4 regions of the Cupriavidus sp. 22TCCZM01-5 genome follow, and region 1 is predicted to be linked to each of the others. Evidence: predicted binding sites of a transcription regulator. Region 1 holds the regulator's gene; each other region holds the start of a gene.
The links. Region 1 encodes FNR, which switches genes on or off when oxygen is low (the NO sensors DNR and NnrR bind a similar motif). Its sites were predicted from a motif close to TTGATNNNNATCAA; they were not measured.

Region 1 (4,030 bases):
ATCATCACCAGGCCGGGCTAGGTGACTGCGTCAACTGCAGCATCTGCGTGCAGGTGTGCCCGACCGGCATCGATATCCGTGACGGGTTGCAATACGAGTGCATCGGTTGCGGTGCCTGCATCGATGCATGCAACCAGGTCATGGACAAGATGGACTACCCGCGCGGGCTGATCCGCTATACGTCCGAGAATGCCATGCGCAAGGCGCTGTCGGCCGCTGCGGCGCGCAAGCGGCTGGTGCGGCCGCGGACCATCATCTACTCGATTATCTGGCTGGTGATGGTTGCAGGTTTCGTGGCTTCGCTTGCGCTGCGCACGCCATTGAAAGTGGACATCATCCGCGACCGCGGGGCGCTTGGGCGTGAGGTGGACGGGCGCTGGATCGAAAACGTCTATCGACTGCAACTCATCAATACCACCGAGGCGCCCATGCGCATCAGCGTGAAGGCCGAGAGCGACGAACTGAAGAACATGACCGTCGAGTACGATCCGGACGCGCAGGCTCTGGCGCCGACATCGAACAGGCTGGTGCCGATCCGGATTCGCGTGCCGATCGACGATGCCGCGCAAGGTACGCACAAGATCAGCGTGACAGTGACCAGCGAAGGTGCGGGGCAAGGTAGTGCGCAAATCAGGCAATCTACCAGTTTCATCGTGCCACGCAATTTGTGATGCTAAGGGCGGCACGGCGCGTCGGCGCTGTGCCGTACCAAACCGCGAGCGCCTCGATGAGGCGTTGACGAAGGGGGCAAGACGATGCAAGAAAGCAATCCGTGGTGGAAAGAGCCGTGGCCGTGGCTGCTGATGAGTGGCCCGTTGCTGGCCATGGTGGCTTGCGGCGTGACTATCTGGCTGGCTTCCACTCATCCTGACCGGCCAGTGGTCGATGGTGTGGCCCGGCATGGCCTGGTTGTCGAGAAGGTGGCAGGTGCCTCGGGCAGTGCCAAGGCACCGCAAGCGAGGCAGCCATGAGGCTGCGCTGGCTGATGTGGGTACTGTGGCCGGCGTTCCTGATGGCCGGGGTTGCCACGGCAACTGTGTTTTCCGTGGTGGACCCTGGTGACCTGAATTTCTTCGGTCAGCCGATCGAGGCCTCGCGCGAGGCGGTCTATACGATCGGTTTCCTGCTGGCCTGGATATTCTGCGCATTGTCCAGCGGACTGACGCTGTACACCATGCCGACAAAGCTCAGCGAAACGGACGAGCTGGAGTAAGAAGCGGCAGGAATTGACCGCCTTGCCACGCGAGGCGGTCAGATGGCCTCAGCAGGAGCGGCTGTAGACTTGCTTGATGCCCGCCATGTCGACTAGCTTGACGTGACGTTGACGGATCTGGATCAAGCCGGCCTCGGCAAATCGTGAGAACAGACGGCTGACCGTTTCGAGCTTCAGACCCAGGTAGCTGCCGATTTCTTCCCGGCTCATGCGCATGACGAACTCGGTCGACGAATACCCGCGGGCGGACAAGCGCTCGGACAGGTTGATGAGGAACGCGGCAAGCCGCTCCTCGGCGCGCATGGAGCCAAGCGTGACGAGCATGAGCTGGTCATGCGAGATTTCCTTGCCCATCAGGCGCAGGAACTGCTGCTGCAACGATGGCAGGTCGATGGACAGCGACTGGAGATCGGCCAGGCGAACGACGCATACCTCCGTGTCTTCGAGCGCGGTGGCATCCGAGGCGTGCTGCATCTCTCCCAGGCCGTCGAGGCCGACCACTTCGCCTGGCAAGTGGAAACCGGTGATTTGCGAGCGGCCGTCTTCCGTGGTGACATGCGTCTTCAGGGTGCCGAAGCGAATGGCATAGACCGCAGTCAGCGGATCGCCCATGCGGTAAAGGGTTTCGCCCTTGTGGACACGGACACGTTCCTGCACCAGGGTGTCCATCTTCTGCAGGTCCTGCTGGCTCATGCCCACCGGCAGGCACAATTGCCCCATGCCGCAAGTGGAGCAACGGGGCGACATCTCGGTGACGGGGATGGATGTTAGCAATTGGAACCTGCAGTATTGGAGCGGCGAGGGCGCAATACGTGCATTTTAACGCGCGATGTGATGCGGTAGGGAGTTGCAGTTGACTTTTGGTGTGCTACTCAGTGTTTTCATGCTCGCCTTGCTAGGGGGCTTCCACTGCGCTGCCATGTGTGGTGGCGTAGCGCTGGCTGTCGAGCAACGCGCCGCCGGCGTACCCGTTGCCGTTGTGCGGCGCCCACAGGACTGGCTCGTGGAGCTCCTTGTCATGCATGTCGGGCGTATTTCCACCTACATGCTGCTTGGTGCGCTGCTGGGCGCCTTGGGGGCGACGGCCTGGCGTCAGGACTATCTGCCCGTTCAGCGCTGGCTGTTCGGAGTCGGCAGCGCCTTGCTGCTACTGTCTGGCTGGCGCTTGATACGCGGCGAGGCCTTTACCATCGTGTGGCTGGAGCGCCTCGCGGCGCGTGCGGTTAGCGCCAGTGCCGCCGGCATGGCTCGATTGGGCAGAAAGACGACGGAAGCCAAGGCTCGGCGGGGCGGCCTGGCACGCCGCTATGGGATGGGATTGGCTTGGGGTTTGGTGCCCTGCGGCATGGTTTATGGGGCCCTGGCCCTTGCATTGCTGGCCGGAAATGCGCCCTCGGGGGCGCTGGTGATGGGCGCCTTTGGCCTCGGTACGTTGCCTAATCTGCTGGCGCTGTCGAGCTTTTCGGGGCTTTTGCGCGCCTGGTCGCGCCGGAGCTGGGTAAGGGTCGGGGCCGGCTTGGCCGTCATGGCATTCGGTGCATTGGGAATCGGCCGAGCGGTGTTGTTGCCACATTCCCTGGCAGAGCATGGGTTCTGCCTGGTGTTCTGAAACCACTCCATACGCTCTGGCGCCGCGCGGTGGTTGCAGGTGTGGGCTGGAATGCCATACAATCATCTCCATTGCGGTATCGCGCGGCGTGGTTCCGAGCGGCGCCCGGCAGCCCTTCCAAAAAGGGGGCGCGCCCAGGGTTTCGGGCAAAGCGCCGACAATTCGGCACCGAACCTTTCCGCAGTCCATCCGGTTCACAATATCTGTTCAAAAGTCCGGCTGGCTTTGCGGCCGTGGTGCAGTCATTGCTGGCCTTGCTTCCGATATCCGTTTTTCTTGCGGCCGAGGCGGACTTTAGCCGGAGGCCATGTCTGCCCATATGGGCGCGTGCAAGAGGTTCGTGCACTGGTACTTGCCGGTGACCGGGCAATCTCCTGCCGGAACACACCCGGCAAATCGATGCAACAGAAGATGCACGGCCTCGAGGCGAAGAGCTTTCGGGTTTGCTGCGCGACGAGATGGCGGTGGCAATCGCACCGCTGAATCCACAATGTCCAGGGCTCCGGGTTCGTCCGGGAGCAGGTGCAAAGACAGGCTGCACACCCAACATGAATACCCAAGAGGCGAAAATCGTCCTCGAGACTGCGCTGATCTGTGCGCAGGAGCCCCTGCGCGTGAGCGACCTGCGTCGGCTGTTTGCCGATGATGTCGGCGCTGACACGATTCGGGCCCTGCTTGATGAATTGCGCCAGGACTGGCGCCAGCGTGGGGTCGAGTTGGTGGCGTTGGCCAGCGGCTGGCGTTTCCAGAGCCGACCGGAGATGCGGGAATACCTGGATCGCCTTAATCCCGAGAAGCCGCCCAAGTATTCCCGAGCGGTCATGGAGACGCTGGCGATCATTGCGTACCGGCAGCCGGTGACGCGCGGCGACATCGAGGAGATTCGCGGCGTGACGGTCAGCACGGAGGTGGTCAAGAAGCTGGAAGACCGCGGCTGGATCGAGGTCATCGGTCACCGCGATGTGCCAGGCCGGCCAGCGCTCTATGCGACCACCAAGGCATTCCTCGATGACCTTGGGCTGCGTACGCTGGATGAGCTGCCGCCGCTCGAGGACGCCCAGGCGCAGGCGCAGGCGGCGCTGCTGGACCAGCAGGCGATTGATTTTGAAGAGATGGCAACGGCGCGGCCGGCGGCCGGCGACGAAGAGGCCTTCCCTGAGCCAGAGGTGGCTTCGCCGGCCGGCGCAGCCGTTGATGTAGCTGAATCC
Region 2 (4,030 bases), on a different contig from region 1:
TCGATTGCCAAGACTTTCGGCATTCCCGTGCCCACGGCGCTGCAGACCGGAACCATGTTCTTTGTCGGGATGCTGATCGGCGCGTTCGCGTTCGGCCGCCTGGCCGACCGGATCGGCCGCCGGCCCGTGCTGATGATGGCGGTGGTCATCGACGCCATCTGCGGTGTCGCGTCGTCGTTCGCGCCGGATTTCCAGTGGCTGCTGGTGCTGCGTTTCCTGACCGGCATCGGCGTCGGCGGCACCCTGCCCGTCGACTACACCATGATGGCCGAGTTCCTGCCCTCGGACCGTCGCGGCCGCTGGCTGGTCCTGCTGGAATCGTTCTGGGCCGTCGGCACGATCCTGCTGGCGGTGCTGGCGCTGATCGCCGTTTCGCACGGCGATGCAGCCTGGCGCCTGATCTTCCTGGTCACCGGCATCCCTGCGCTGGTCGGCGTGGTCTGCCGCTTCTTCGTGCCCGAGTCGCCGCTTTACCTGAACAAGTCGGGACGCTCGGCCGAGGCACGCGCGGTGCTGCAGCGTGTAGCGGCCGCCAATCGCGTTTCGGTTGAAATCGGCGCGCTCGAGCCGCAGAAGATGGAGCGCAAGTCGGTGCTCGCGCTGTTCGCGACTGGCTTCCGTCGCCGCAGCATCAGCCTGCTGGTGGCGTGGGCGCTGATCTCGATCGCCTACTACGGCGTCTTCGTCTACCTGCCGGTGAAGCTGGCCGGCCAGGGCTTCGGCTTCATGCGCGGCCAGGTCTTCCTGATCCTGCTCGCGCTGGTGCAGCTGCCGGGCTTCGCGCTTGCCGCGCATGGCGTCGAGCGCTGGGGCCGCAAGCCGACACTGATCGGCTTCTTGCTGCTCAGCGCCGCGGGCTGCATGCTCTACAGCCTGGGCCAGTCTCCCGCGCTGGTGGTCGGCTCCACCCTGCTGATGAGCTTCTCGCTGCTCGGCACCTGGGGCGCGCTCTACGCCTTCACGCCGGAGGTGTATCCGACCGACCTGCGCGCGAGCGGGATGGGTACGGCGGGCGCCATGGCCCGCTTCGGCGGCCTGTTCGCGCCGGCCATCGTTGCCCCGGTCATGGCCACGCATTTCACGCTGGCCCTGGTGCTGCTCTCATCGTTCCTGGCCGTGGCGGCGCTGGCGATCTACATGGTCGATATCGAGTCGAAGAACCGGGCGCTCGACTGACGCGCGGCCTGCCGGCACGGCAGGTCCGGAAACGTAGCGACAGGCAGGATCCGCCGCAGCCGCGCGGCGGCCCGCTTCCATTACAATCCCGCTACAACGGCGCGGCGCCCCGATCCACAAGACCGGGGCCGCCCGCTTCACCCTCTCCCGCCGAGCCTTCGCCGCCGCCATGAAACAAGATCCGCGTTTCCCCAGCCTGTACATCCTCGACCACCCGCTGATCCAGCACAAGCTCTCGCATATGCGCGACCGGGACACGTCCACGCGCACCTTCCGCGAACTGCTGCGCGAGATCACGCTGCTGATGGGCTACGAGATCACGCGCCACCTGCCGCTCACCACGCGGCATATCGAAACGCCGCTGGTGCCGCTGGACGCGCCGGTGATCGCGGGCAAGAAGCTGACCATCGTGCCGGTGCTGCGCGCCGGTGTCGGCATGAGCGATGGGCTGGTGGAGCTGATCCCGTCGGCGCGGATCGGGCATATCGGCGTGTACCGCGACGAGCAGCACCGTCCGGTGGAATACCTGGTGCGCCTGCCGGACGTGGAAGACCGCAGTTTCATCCTGTGCGATCCGATGGTTGCCACCGGTTACTCGGCGGCGCATGCCGTGGATGTGCTGAAGCGCCGCGGCGTGAAGGACGAAGCCATCACTTTCGTCGCGCTGGTGGCGGCGCCCGAGGGCGTTGAGGTGTTCCACAAGGCCCACCCGAACGTGAAGCTGTACGTGGCGTCGCTCGACAGCCATCTGGACGACCACGCGTACATCGTGCCGGGCCTCGGCGACGCGGGCGACCGCCTGTTCGGCACCAAGAACTGACGCCGCGGCGGGCCGGCGTGGGCTGGCCCCCGACTTTCTTGGCTGGCGAGGGCTTGATCCTACTCAACGACCCCGCAAGCGCGCCTCCCTACACTCGACGTCGCACAGCTTGTGCTGCAACACGTCGATATCTCACTGGGAGATCCGCATGGAAGCCTTCAAGATCCTGTTCACGACCGGCACCGGGCTGATGAGCCTCGCGGTCATCGTCTTTATCATCGGCATGGCGTGGTTCTTCGCGCGGATGTTCAGCCGCAAGATGCGCGAAGACGCGGCAGCCGCCAAGGCCGCCGCGGGAAGCCGGCCCGCGTCGCAGAACGGCTGGGACTGAGCGGCGCTTACTTCTTCTTGCCGCCGCCCAGCAGGCTGCCCAGCACGCCGCGGATCAGTTCGCGGCCGACCTGGGAGCCGACGGTACGCGCGGCCGACTTGGCCATCGACTCCAAAATCGAGTCGCCGCGGCCGCTCTTGCCGGTACCCTTGGTCAGCGTGCCGAAGATCTCGCCGGCGGTGCCCAGCCATCCGCCTGCTTCGGCTGGCGCGCCGGCCGACGGCTTCTGCGCCGTGGCGCCGCCTCCGTTCGCCGCCGGCGCCACGCTGCCGCGCAGCTTCTCGTAGGCCGATTCGCGGTCGATCGCCTTTTCATACGTACCCGCCACCAGCGATGTCGCAATCAACTGCTTGCGCTCGTCGTCGGTAATCGGGCCGATCCGGCTGCCCGGCGCCAGCACCCATGCGCGCTCGGTCACGCCCGGCGTGCCCTTGGCGTCGAGCAGCGACACCAGCGCCTCGCCCACGCCCAGTTCGCCAATGACGGTTTCCAGGTCGAGCTTCGGGTTCGCGCGCATGGTCGTAGCCGCCACCTTGACCGCCTTCTGGTCGCGCGGCGTGAACGCGCGCAGCGCGTGCTGCACACGGTTGCCGAGCTGGCCCAGTACGGTATCGGGGATATCGACCGGATTCTGCGTGACGAAGTACACACCGACGCCCTTCGAGCGCACCAGCCGCACGACCTGCTCGATCTTGTCGAGCAGCGCCTTGGGCGCGTCGTTGAACAGCAGGTGCGCCTCGTCGAAGAAGAAGACCAGCTTGGGCTTGTCGAGGTCGCCGGCCTCGGGCAGCTTCTCGAACAGCTCGGACAGCATCCACAGCAGGAATGTGGCGTAGAGCTTGGGCGAGTTCATCAGCTTGTCCGCCGCCAGAATGTTGACCACGCCCTGGCCCTTGTCGGTCTGGATGAAGTCTTCCAGGTTCAGCATGGGCTCGCCGAAGAACAGGTCCGCGCCCTGCGATTCCAGCGCCACCAGGCCGCGCTGGATCGCGCCGATCGAGGCGGCGGAGATATTGCCGTATTCGGTGGTGAACCGGGCCGCGTTGTCGCCCACGTACTGGAGCATCGCGCGCAGGTCCTTGGCGTCGAGCAGCAGCAGGCCATTGGCGTCGGCAATGCGGAACACCAGGTTGAGCACGCCCTGCTGGGTGTCGTTCAGCTCCAGCATGCGCGACAGCAGCAGCGGGCCCATGTGCGAGATGGTGGCACGCACCGGATGGCCCTTCTCGCCGAACACGTCCCAAAGCGTGGTCGGGCAGCCGCCCCATGCCGGCTCGGGCAGGCTCAGTTCCGCCAGGCGGGCCTTGAGCTTCTCCGTAGGCTGGCCAGGCTGGGAAATGCCGGTCAGGTCACCTTTGACGTCAGCCATGAAGACCGGCACGCCGAGCCGGGAAAAGCCTTGCGCCAGCGTCTGGAGCGTCACGGTCTTGCCGGTGCCGGTGGCGCCGGTAATCAGTCCGTGCCGGTTGCCCATTTGCGGCAGCAGGGCCAGTTCGTGCTCGGCGTTCTTGGCGATCAGGATAGGTTCGGCCATGGTGTCTAGGATCGGGAAGCGTGGCGGCTGGCCACAGGCGCGGCGCAGGCGGGGCCGCGTGATAAAATCATCGGCTGATTATAGCCAGCAGCCGGGCCTACCCGTCACCCGGCGCGCCCGTTTCATACCCGGCAGTACCCGGCGATGACCCGGCAGTACCCGGCGCGCG
Region 3 (4,030 bases), on a different contig from region 1:
CGCAAGCGATGCCCTGCAGTGGCATGTACATGTGCCCGCGGATGCCATCAAACTGCGTGTCGAGAAGGGTTGGGTGACCCTCACCGGGGAAGTGGAGTGGGGCTACCAGCGCAAGCTTGCCGAATCTACCGTGTCGCACCTGCGCGGCGTGACGGGCGTCACGAACCAGATCAAGATGCTGGTGCGTACTGCTCCCGCCGATGTGGTGGAGCGGATCGAAGCCGCATTGCGCCGGCATGTCGAGCGTGAGGCGAAGCATATCGATGTATCGATGCGGGACGGAACGGTGACGCTCAGCGGCCACGTGGATTCGCGCGCAGAGCGCCTGGCGGCTGTCGGCGCGGCGTGGTCCGCGCCAGGCGTGGCTGCTGTGGTGGACAACCTGCAACTGTCCTGACAGGCAGCGCGAAGTCGAGGTCCCTTGGGCCTCGACTTCGTGTGAAGGTTTGATCATGCCCTGGAGTTCAGGCAGCTATCCCTCGTCGATGAAGAACCTGCAGCCGGCCGTCCGGGAGAAGGCAATCGAGATTGCCAATGCGCTATTGAATGAGGGGTACGCAGATGGCATGGCGATTCGCATCGCTATCGCCCAGGCGCATCGCTGGGCCAGGCGTCATGCGGATGAAGAGCGGACCACGCCTGGGCGAGGGCTCCCGCTGCCCTGATACAGGCACCCCGGCCCTTCCAATGGGCGACTTCGTCAATATTCCGCAGGACTGCGCACCAGCAGTACGGGTCTGCTGCTCTGGTGAACGACACCTTGAGCCACACTGCCCATGACGACGCGAAGGAATCCGCGCCGCCCGTGCGTACCCAGGACAATCAGGTCGGCATCCCACTGATCCGCCTGTGCGAGGATGGTCTCGGCAATGCGGCCCTTTGAGATGGGCTTGTCCAGTAGTGCCACGGAATGGCGCACGCCCGTAGCGCCTAGCAGTTTTGACCATCCGTCGAGGACTTCCTGTCCATAGGCCATTATGTTGCGCAGGAGGCTCTCGCGATCAATGAAGGCGACGCCGAGCAGCGCTTCGCTATCGTCGACGACGTAGATGACCTTCACTTCCGCGTCGCACGCCTTGGCCATCTCGATGGCCTGCAGGGTCGCCAGCCGCGATGCATGGCTGCCGTCCGCCGCAACGAGAATTCTCCTGTACATGGACACCTCCTGTCATCCGTAGGACGGCGCAGGAAAAGTCCTTTGCGCCTGTGGACAGAGTAGGTGGAAGGCACGCAACAGTATTGACTCACCTCAAGAATGCCGGTACCGGTGCTGCACGCCGGCGGAAGTGACATCTACGCCAACGGCATCATGGAAAGCGAACAGGACAGCGGGGCCAGCGTCAGTGTCTACCCTGAGGTGACCGGCACCGTGGCCAAGATCGCCGTCCGGGAGGGTCAGGCCCAAGCGCGGCGACGAACTGCTGACCACCAGACTCGGTCCAACGCGCGCTGGCGCAGCAGCAGTCCGCGCAGGCGGATGCCGCTGATGCCCGGCTCGCGCAATTGCTAGCACAGCCTGCGCAAGGAAACTTTGGAGGTGGCGAAGGCACAGGTCGACGCCGCAGCCGCGAGCCTAAAGACGGTGGAGGGCCAGTACGACAAACTGCACAAGTCGTGGACAGATTGATGCCAGGTCCGTCAGCCAGGACGCCATGGACAGCATCGGCCACATTCAGGCTCGCCCGCAGGGACTGCAGGACGTGGCACTGTTGCTCGCCCTTGGAGGGGCCTGGGACGGCCCAACGCCGGCTCCATGATACATATCAACCGGCGTCGGGACTCACCGCATACGCTGGATTGTGGCTGGGCGCAACACGCAGCGGCACACCTACGATATGAGGACAAACATGAAAGGCGATATCCAACTAAAGCAGGACGTGATCGAAGAGTTGACCTGGGACCCGTCGGTCAACGCGAACGAGATCGGTGTGCAGGTCGCCGACGGCGTGGTGACGCTCACTGGGCATCTGCGCAATTTCGCCGAGAAGTACGCAGCCGAAGCCGCGGTGAAGCGAATCCCCGGCGTCAAGGCACTGGCTGTTGAACTGGATGTGCGACTGCCGGACGACTGCCGGCGCACCGACAGTGACATTGCGCGGGCAGCTTCCAATGTCCTGTCCTGGCAGGCAATGGTGCCCGGCGATCGCATCAAGATCCTGGTCGAGCATGGCGTGATCACGCTGACCGGGGACGTCGACTGGAATTACCAGCGCACGGCGGCCGAGCGTGCTGTCGCGGGTCTGTTCGGCGTGACAGGTGTCACCAACGCCATCGCCGTCCGACCGATGGTGGATCAGCGTGACCTCGGCCAGCGGATCCGGGATGCGATCCAGCGTCAGGCGGTTGTGGATGCGAGCCATGTGACCGTGGCGGTTTCGGAGGGAGACGTCAAGCTGGGCGGGAGCCTGCGCACCTGGGCCGAGCGCGAGGCCGCGTACAACGCCGCGTGGTCCGCGCCCGGGGTGATTTCAGTGGACAACAATATCCGGGTCGATCTTTGAGCCGGACGCGCGATACCCGGCGACCAGGGTCTTGCCCTGGCCGCCCGCGCGGCGTGATCATATCGGCGAACTGGCCGAGGGAAGGGCTCAGTACTCCTCACCGAACATGGCGCTCCCTCGTGCGGCTCCCTCGGCCGACATGGAAGGAGCGCGCTCCAGGGCAATCATGCAGTCGGTGGTGAGCAACAAAGATGCGATGGAAATGGCATTTTGCAGCGCAGTGCGCACGACCTTGACGGGGTCGATGACCCCCAGTTCCAACATGTCGCCATAGCGCTCGCCGCCGGCATCGTAGCCAAGCGTTCCAGAGCCCTCGCATACACGGTGGACCACCGCGTCGGCGTCCGCTCCGGCATTGGCGACGATCTGCCGCATGGGCGCGGCCAGCGCAGCGTGGACAATTCGCGCACCGGCAGCCTGCTCCGGATTGGGTGCCTGCCACGCCTGCAACGCGGTACGGGCACGTATTAGCGCCACGCCTCCGCCGGCAACGATGCCTTCGTCCACGGCGGCCCGGGTCGCATGCATGGCATCCTGGAACCGGTTCTTGCGCTCGTGCAGTGCGCTCTCCGTCGCTGCGCCGACCTTGATGACCGCGACTCCGCCGGTCAGCCGCGCGATGCGTCGCAACAGTCCTTCACGCTCGTAGTCCGAACGGGCCTCGGAGAGCCGGCCGCGCAGGGCGGTGATCCGCCCTTGCACGCGGCCCGCGTCGGCACCGGAGCCAATAAGGGTGGTGGCATCCTTGCTGATCTCCACTCGCCTGGCCTCGCCCAACTGCTCGAGGCCGACATGCTCAAGGGACGTGCCGGTCTGGGGCGAGACCACAGTTGCGCCGGTGAGGGCCGCAAGATCGGCTAGCTGCTCGGTACGCGAGTCGCCGAAGCCGGGTGACTTCACCGCGCAACTCTTCAGTGCGCCCCGCAGGTTGTTGACCACCAGGGTGGCGAGCGCTTCGCCTTCTACATCGTTGGCAATGACCAGCAGTGCCCTTCCCGCCCGGGTGACGGCTTCCAGGATTGGAAGCAATTGTGCGATCGACGAGATGCTCGCGTCGCAGAGCAGCACTAGCGGTGATTCGAGGACGACGGCGCGACTCTCGGTGGTCGCGAACAGCGGCGACAGGTAGCCGCGGTCGATGAGTGCCCCTTCGGTGATGTCCAGCTCGTCGTCGAGCTTGGATCCGTCCTCGACGCTGATTGCCCCATCCTTGCCGACGTGTTCGACGGCCTGGGCGACCAGTGCTCCGACGGTGTGGTCGCCGCTGGCCGAGATGGTCGCAATCTGGCGCATTTCCTCGGTACTGCCGCACGGTTTCGCATTCGCGAGCAGGTACTCCGAAATCACCTTGCCGGCAGCTTCGATCCCCCGCTTGAGTTGCATGGGGTCGTGACCAGCCTCGACGTACTTGACACCCTCCGCCACGATCGCGTGGGCCAGCGTCGTAGCCGTGGTGGTCCCATCGCCGGCGATTTCGCTGGTGCGCACCGCCGCTTCGCAAAGCAGTCGGGCGCCCATATCGGCGAAGG
Region 4 (4,030 bases), on a different contig from region 1:
CACAGATCCAGGCACGTCGCCGACTGGGTCTGGATGCCGTTGAGCGTAAAAAAGGCCTGCCCCTCGCCCGTGGCGGCAACCAGGCCGTCCGGATAGTCGAGGCAACGGAATTCGCACGCATCCTTGCGCAGCCGATGGTGGCGCGCAGTGAAGCAGCGCGCCGAGAACGCCAGCGGCATGCGGCCCCAGGCCAGCACTTCCAGTGCCACGCCGGCGCAGCGCCCCGCCGACAGCGCGGCCAGCGTGGCGCCGTCCATCTCGACCGGCACCACGCAGCCCCGGGCGCCAAGGCTGGCCAGCCACGCGAGCGTGTCCGCGTGATAGACGTTCAGATGCGGGCCGCCGATGAACGGGCGCCCGCCCATGCAACGCACCGCGCCGACATCGTTGGCCTCGACCAGGTAGTCGTCCTGTTCGCAGACGCGGCGCATGCAGGCGATATCGGTGTCGGACTCGATCAGCACCGGCGTGGACAGCACCACTTCCTTGCCGGCTTCGCGCAGCATCTGCGCGATCTCGAGCCAGTGCGCATGGCGCAGTTCGTGGCGGCGCGTGCATACGGTCTCGCCAAGGTAGACGCGATCGACGGCCGATCCGGCGACGTCGGCATAGAACTGCATCACCGCCGTGCGCGGCCAGTAGTACAGCAACGGTCCCAGCGCAATGCCGAACCTGGCCGCGCCGCGTGTGGAGGTTTCCCGCATGAATGGCTCCGTGGTTGGAATTGCCGCGCTCATCGCCACGGCCGGTCGTAGGCGCCCTGTGTCACCTGGTCGCCTTCGGCATGGCGGCCGAGCGTGCCCTGCCATTCCTGGCGCGGCGTAAAACGCGCGGGCTCGGCGCAGGCGGCGTCGATCGCGGCGCGCAGCACGCCCACCACGTCCGCCACATAGCGCGGGCTGCGCTGGCGGCCTTCGATCTTGATCGCGGCGATGCCGATATCGAGCAGCGCCGGCAGCAGTGACAGCGCGTTGAGGCTGGTGGGCTCTTCCAGCACGTAGCCGCGCTCGCCCTCGACCTCGAAGCGCCCCTTGCACAGCGTGGGATATCCGGCAGGCTCGCCGGGCGCGTAGCTGTCGATGAGGATGCCCGACAGGCGAGCATGCATGGTGCCGTCCTGCTCGGTCCAGCGCACCGCGTGCGCGGGCGAGCAGACGCCCTTGTTATTGGGGGAATCCCCCGTGGCATAGGAGGACAGCAGGCAGCGGCCCTCCGCCATGACGCACAGGCTGCCGAAGCCGAACACTTCCAGCTCCACGCTGGTCTGCCGCGCCAGCTTGCCGATCTGCGCGAGCGAGAGCACGCGCGGCAGCACCACGCGCCTGATATTGAAGCGCTCGCGCATCAGCTCGATGGCATCGGCATGCGTGGTGGAACCCTGCACCGACAAGTGCAGCCGCAGTTGCGGGTGCCGCTGGCTCGCGTAGGCCATCAACCCCGCGTCGGCCATGATGACCGCGTCGGCGCCGAGGTCCGCGGCCGCATCGACGGCACGGTGCCACCTGGCCACCTCCCCCATCTGCGGGAAGGTGTTGATGGCGAACAGCACCTCCGCGTGGCGCGCATGCGCTTCGGCCACGCCGGTGCGAATATCGGCCTCGGTGAAATTGAGCCCGCCGAAGTTGCGGGCATTGGTGGCGTCGCGCAGGCCCAGGTAGACGGCATCGGCGCCATGCTCCAGCGCCGCGCGCAGCGCTGTCAGCGAACCGGCGGGCGCGACCAGTTGCGGTGGGCGCGCCCGTACGGAAGATGAGGTTGTCATGTCGGAGGCGCCGCTTGCGCGGCGCGGGAATTCGGCCAGCGCAGATGCTAGCGAGCCACTTGACGTGTGGACTTGACCATGCGCAAACCGCGCCGCAACGCCTTGCTGCATAGACCGGTCGGCCTACGCCATTGGTGCAGGCGGTGGCGCCCCATTGACCTGCGGCAAACGCCAGCGCCGGACGCTGTGCCACGCTTGGCCGTTCGTGCGCGGCCCGATATCGCGGGCCGCACGCAGTTCCCAACAAGCGAGACCATCATGACAGAACACTGGCTGAAACTGGCCGGGCGCCGGCTGCTGCCGATCGTCCAGGGCGGCATGGGCATCGGCATTTCCGCGCACCGCCTGGCGGGTACCGTGGCCGCGCACAACGGCGTGGGCACCATTGCCAGCATCGACCTGCGCCACCATCATCCCGACCTGCTCGCGCAGACGCGCGGCACGCGCGACAAGGCACGCATCGAGGCCATCAACCTCGTGGCGCTTGATCGCGAGATCCAGGGCGCGCGCGCGTTGTCCGGCGGACGCGGCCTGGTCGCCGTCAACGTGATGAAGGCCGTCGGCTCGCACGCGCAGCTGGTGCGCCAGGCCTGCGAAAGCGGCGCCGATGCCATCGTCATGGGCGCGGGCCTCCCGCTGGATCTGCCGGAACTGACCGCGAACCACCCGAAAGTCGCGCTGATCCCGATCCTGTCGGAAGCACGCGGCATCGGCCTGGTGCTGCGCAAGTGGATGAAGAAGGGGCGGCTGCCCGACGCCATCGTGGTCGAACACCCGGCCCATGCGGGCGGGCATCTGGGCGCGCCCGCCATCCAGGACCTTGGCGAGGAGCGCTTTTCGTTTGCGCGCGTGCTGACCGAATGCCGCGAGCTGTTCCAGACGCTCGGGCTCGCGTGGGACAGCATTCCGCTGATCCTGGCGGGCGGCATCAACAGCCATGCCAAGGTGCGCCACTGGCTCGGCGAAGGCGCTGCCGCGGTGCAGCTCGGCACCGCCTTTGCCGTCACGGAGGAATGCGACGCGCATCCGGCCTTTAAGCAGGTACTGGCCACCGCCCGCCCGGAGGACCTGCGCGAGTTCACCAGCGTGGCGGGCCTGCCGGCGCGCGCCGTGCTCACGCCGTGGCTGTCGCGCTACCTGTCGAGCGAAAGCCGCCTGCAGCGCCGTGCCAAGCCCCGCGACTGCCTGGAAGGCTTTGACTGCCTGCACGCCTGCGGCCTGCGCGACGGCGTGTCACGCATCGGCCAGTTCTGCATCGACCTGAAGCTGGCGCAGGCCGTGCGCGGCGACGTGGAGCGCGGGCTGTTCTTCCGCGGCAAGGGCACGCTGCCATTCGGCGAAGCGATCCGCCCGGTGGCGGACCTGCTCCACTACCTGCTCACCGGCGAAAAGCCTGCCGCGATGGCCGCACCGGCCATCGTCGCCACCGCGGCCACCGTCGCCGCATGAGCGGCGGCCGGGGCGTCCGCGCGTGACGCATCGTCAGCCAGGCGCCCCAGCCCATCGGTATCGAGCAGGAAGATCTTGCCGCGCTCGAGCCGCACCAGTTTCTCGGCGCAGAAGCGGCTGACCACGCGCGACAAGGTTTCAGGCGTGATGCCGAGCTTGGAGGCCATCACGCGCTGCGTGCAGGCCAGCCATGTGCGCCGTCCCGCGCGCGCCTCATCGCACAGGAATCCGGCCACGCGCTGCAAGGCGTTGTGCAGGCTCGTGGCCTCGATATCGCGCATCAGCGCATGCAGGCGGCTGGACAGGTTGCGCAGCAGGCGCGCCGACAGCAACGGGTCGCGCGACACCGCGTCCCAAAGCACGGCGCTCCCGATGCAGAGCACGGTAGTGCGCGTCATCGCCTGGCAGTCGGCGGGCTGCGGCGCGTCCATGAACAGCACATCCTCGCCAAAGGCCGCACGGGGGCCAAAGACTTCGATGGCCCGCTCCGCGCCTTTGGCGCCGCCGGCCGCAGCGGGCAGCGAAAGCTTTACCAGCCCGTCCATCACGATGAACAGTCCGCGGCACGGTTCGCCGCGGCGAAACAGGAACTCGCCCTTGTGCAGGCGCCGCTGCGTGGCCGCGCCGGCGATCGCGTCCAGCACGCGGGCATCGACGCCGCGGAACAGCGGCAAGCTGTCGAGCATCTCGATCTCAGCCATGGTGAACTCCTTGCGCAAGCGGCTTGCGCGGCGGCAGCCCGCCGCGCGCACGCATGGCGCGCATGCATCGCATTGCCTTCAGCAACTGCAGCCCGAGCCAGCCATTGGCGAGCGCAAA

Region 2: AC3FNH_RS06030 (DUF3149 domain-containing protein) is a predicted target of FNR. The motif match lies at 2,050-2,063, and genes of this name have one in related genera.
Region 3: AC3FNH_RS03700 (universal stress protein) is a predicted target of FNR. The motif match lies at 1,240-1,253, and genes of this name have one in related genera.
Region 4: ubiU (ubiquinone anaerobic biosynthesis protein UbiU) is a predicted target of FNR. The motif match lies at 1,917-1,930, and genes of this name have one in related genera.

Annotation. Positions count from the first base shown of each region.
Region 1 is NZ_JBYOJR010000002.1:191,264-195,293, reverse strand. Features, by position in the region: gene ccoG (cytochrome c oxidase accessory protein CcoG) at 1-671, shown strand, start outside; gene AC3FNH_RS03005 (FixH family protein) at 756-971, shown strand; gene AC3FNH_RS03000 (hypothetical protein) at 968-1,213, shown strand; gene fnr (fumarate/nitrate reduction transcriptional regulator Fnr) at 1,262-1,987, opposite strand; gene AC3FNH_RS02990 (sulfite exporter TauE/SafE family protein) at 2,067-2,822, shown strand; gene scpB (SMC-Scp complex subunit ScpB) at 3,371-4,030, shown strand, end outside.
Region 2 is NZ_JBYOJR010000004.1:218,340-222,369, reverse strand. Features, by position in the region: gene AC3FNH_RS06040 (MFS transporter) at 1-1,176, shown strand, start outside; gene upp (uracil phosphoribosyltransferase) at 1,346-1,996, shown strand; gene AC3FNH_RS06030 (DUF3149 domain-containing protein) at 2,145-2,327, shown strand; gene AC3FNH_RS06025 (helicase HerA-like C-terminal domain-containing protein) at 2,335-3,861, opposite strand.
Region 3 is NZ_JBYOJR010000003.1:22,021-26,050, reverse strand. Features, by position in the region: gene AC3FNH_RS03710 (BON domain-containing protein) at 1-397, shown strand, start outside; gene AC3FNH_RS03705 (DUF2188 domain-containing protein) at 486-665, shown strand; gene AC3FNH_RS03700 (universal stress protein) at 701-1,156, opposite strand; gene AC3FNH_RS03695 (BON domain-containing protein) at 1,848-2,501, shown strand; gene groL (chaperonin GroEL) at 2,589-4,030, opposite strand, start outside.
Region 4 is NZ_JBYOJR010000030.1:32,759-36,788, forward strand. Features, by position in the region: gene AC3FNH_RS23895 (U32 family peptidase) at 1-704, opposite strand, end outside; gene ubiU (ubiquinone anaerobic biosynthesis protein UbiU) at 734-1,762, opposite strand; gene AC3FNH_RS23905 (NAD(P)H-dependent flavin oxidoreductase) at 2,021-3,211, shown strand; gene AC3FNH_RS23910 (Crp/Fnr family transcriptional regulator) at 3,133-3,912, opposite strand; gene AC3FNH_RS23915 (hypothetical protein) at 3,905-4,030, opposite strand, start outside.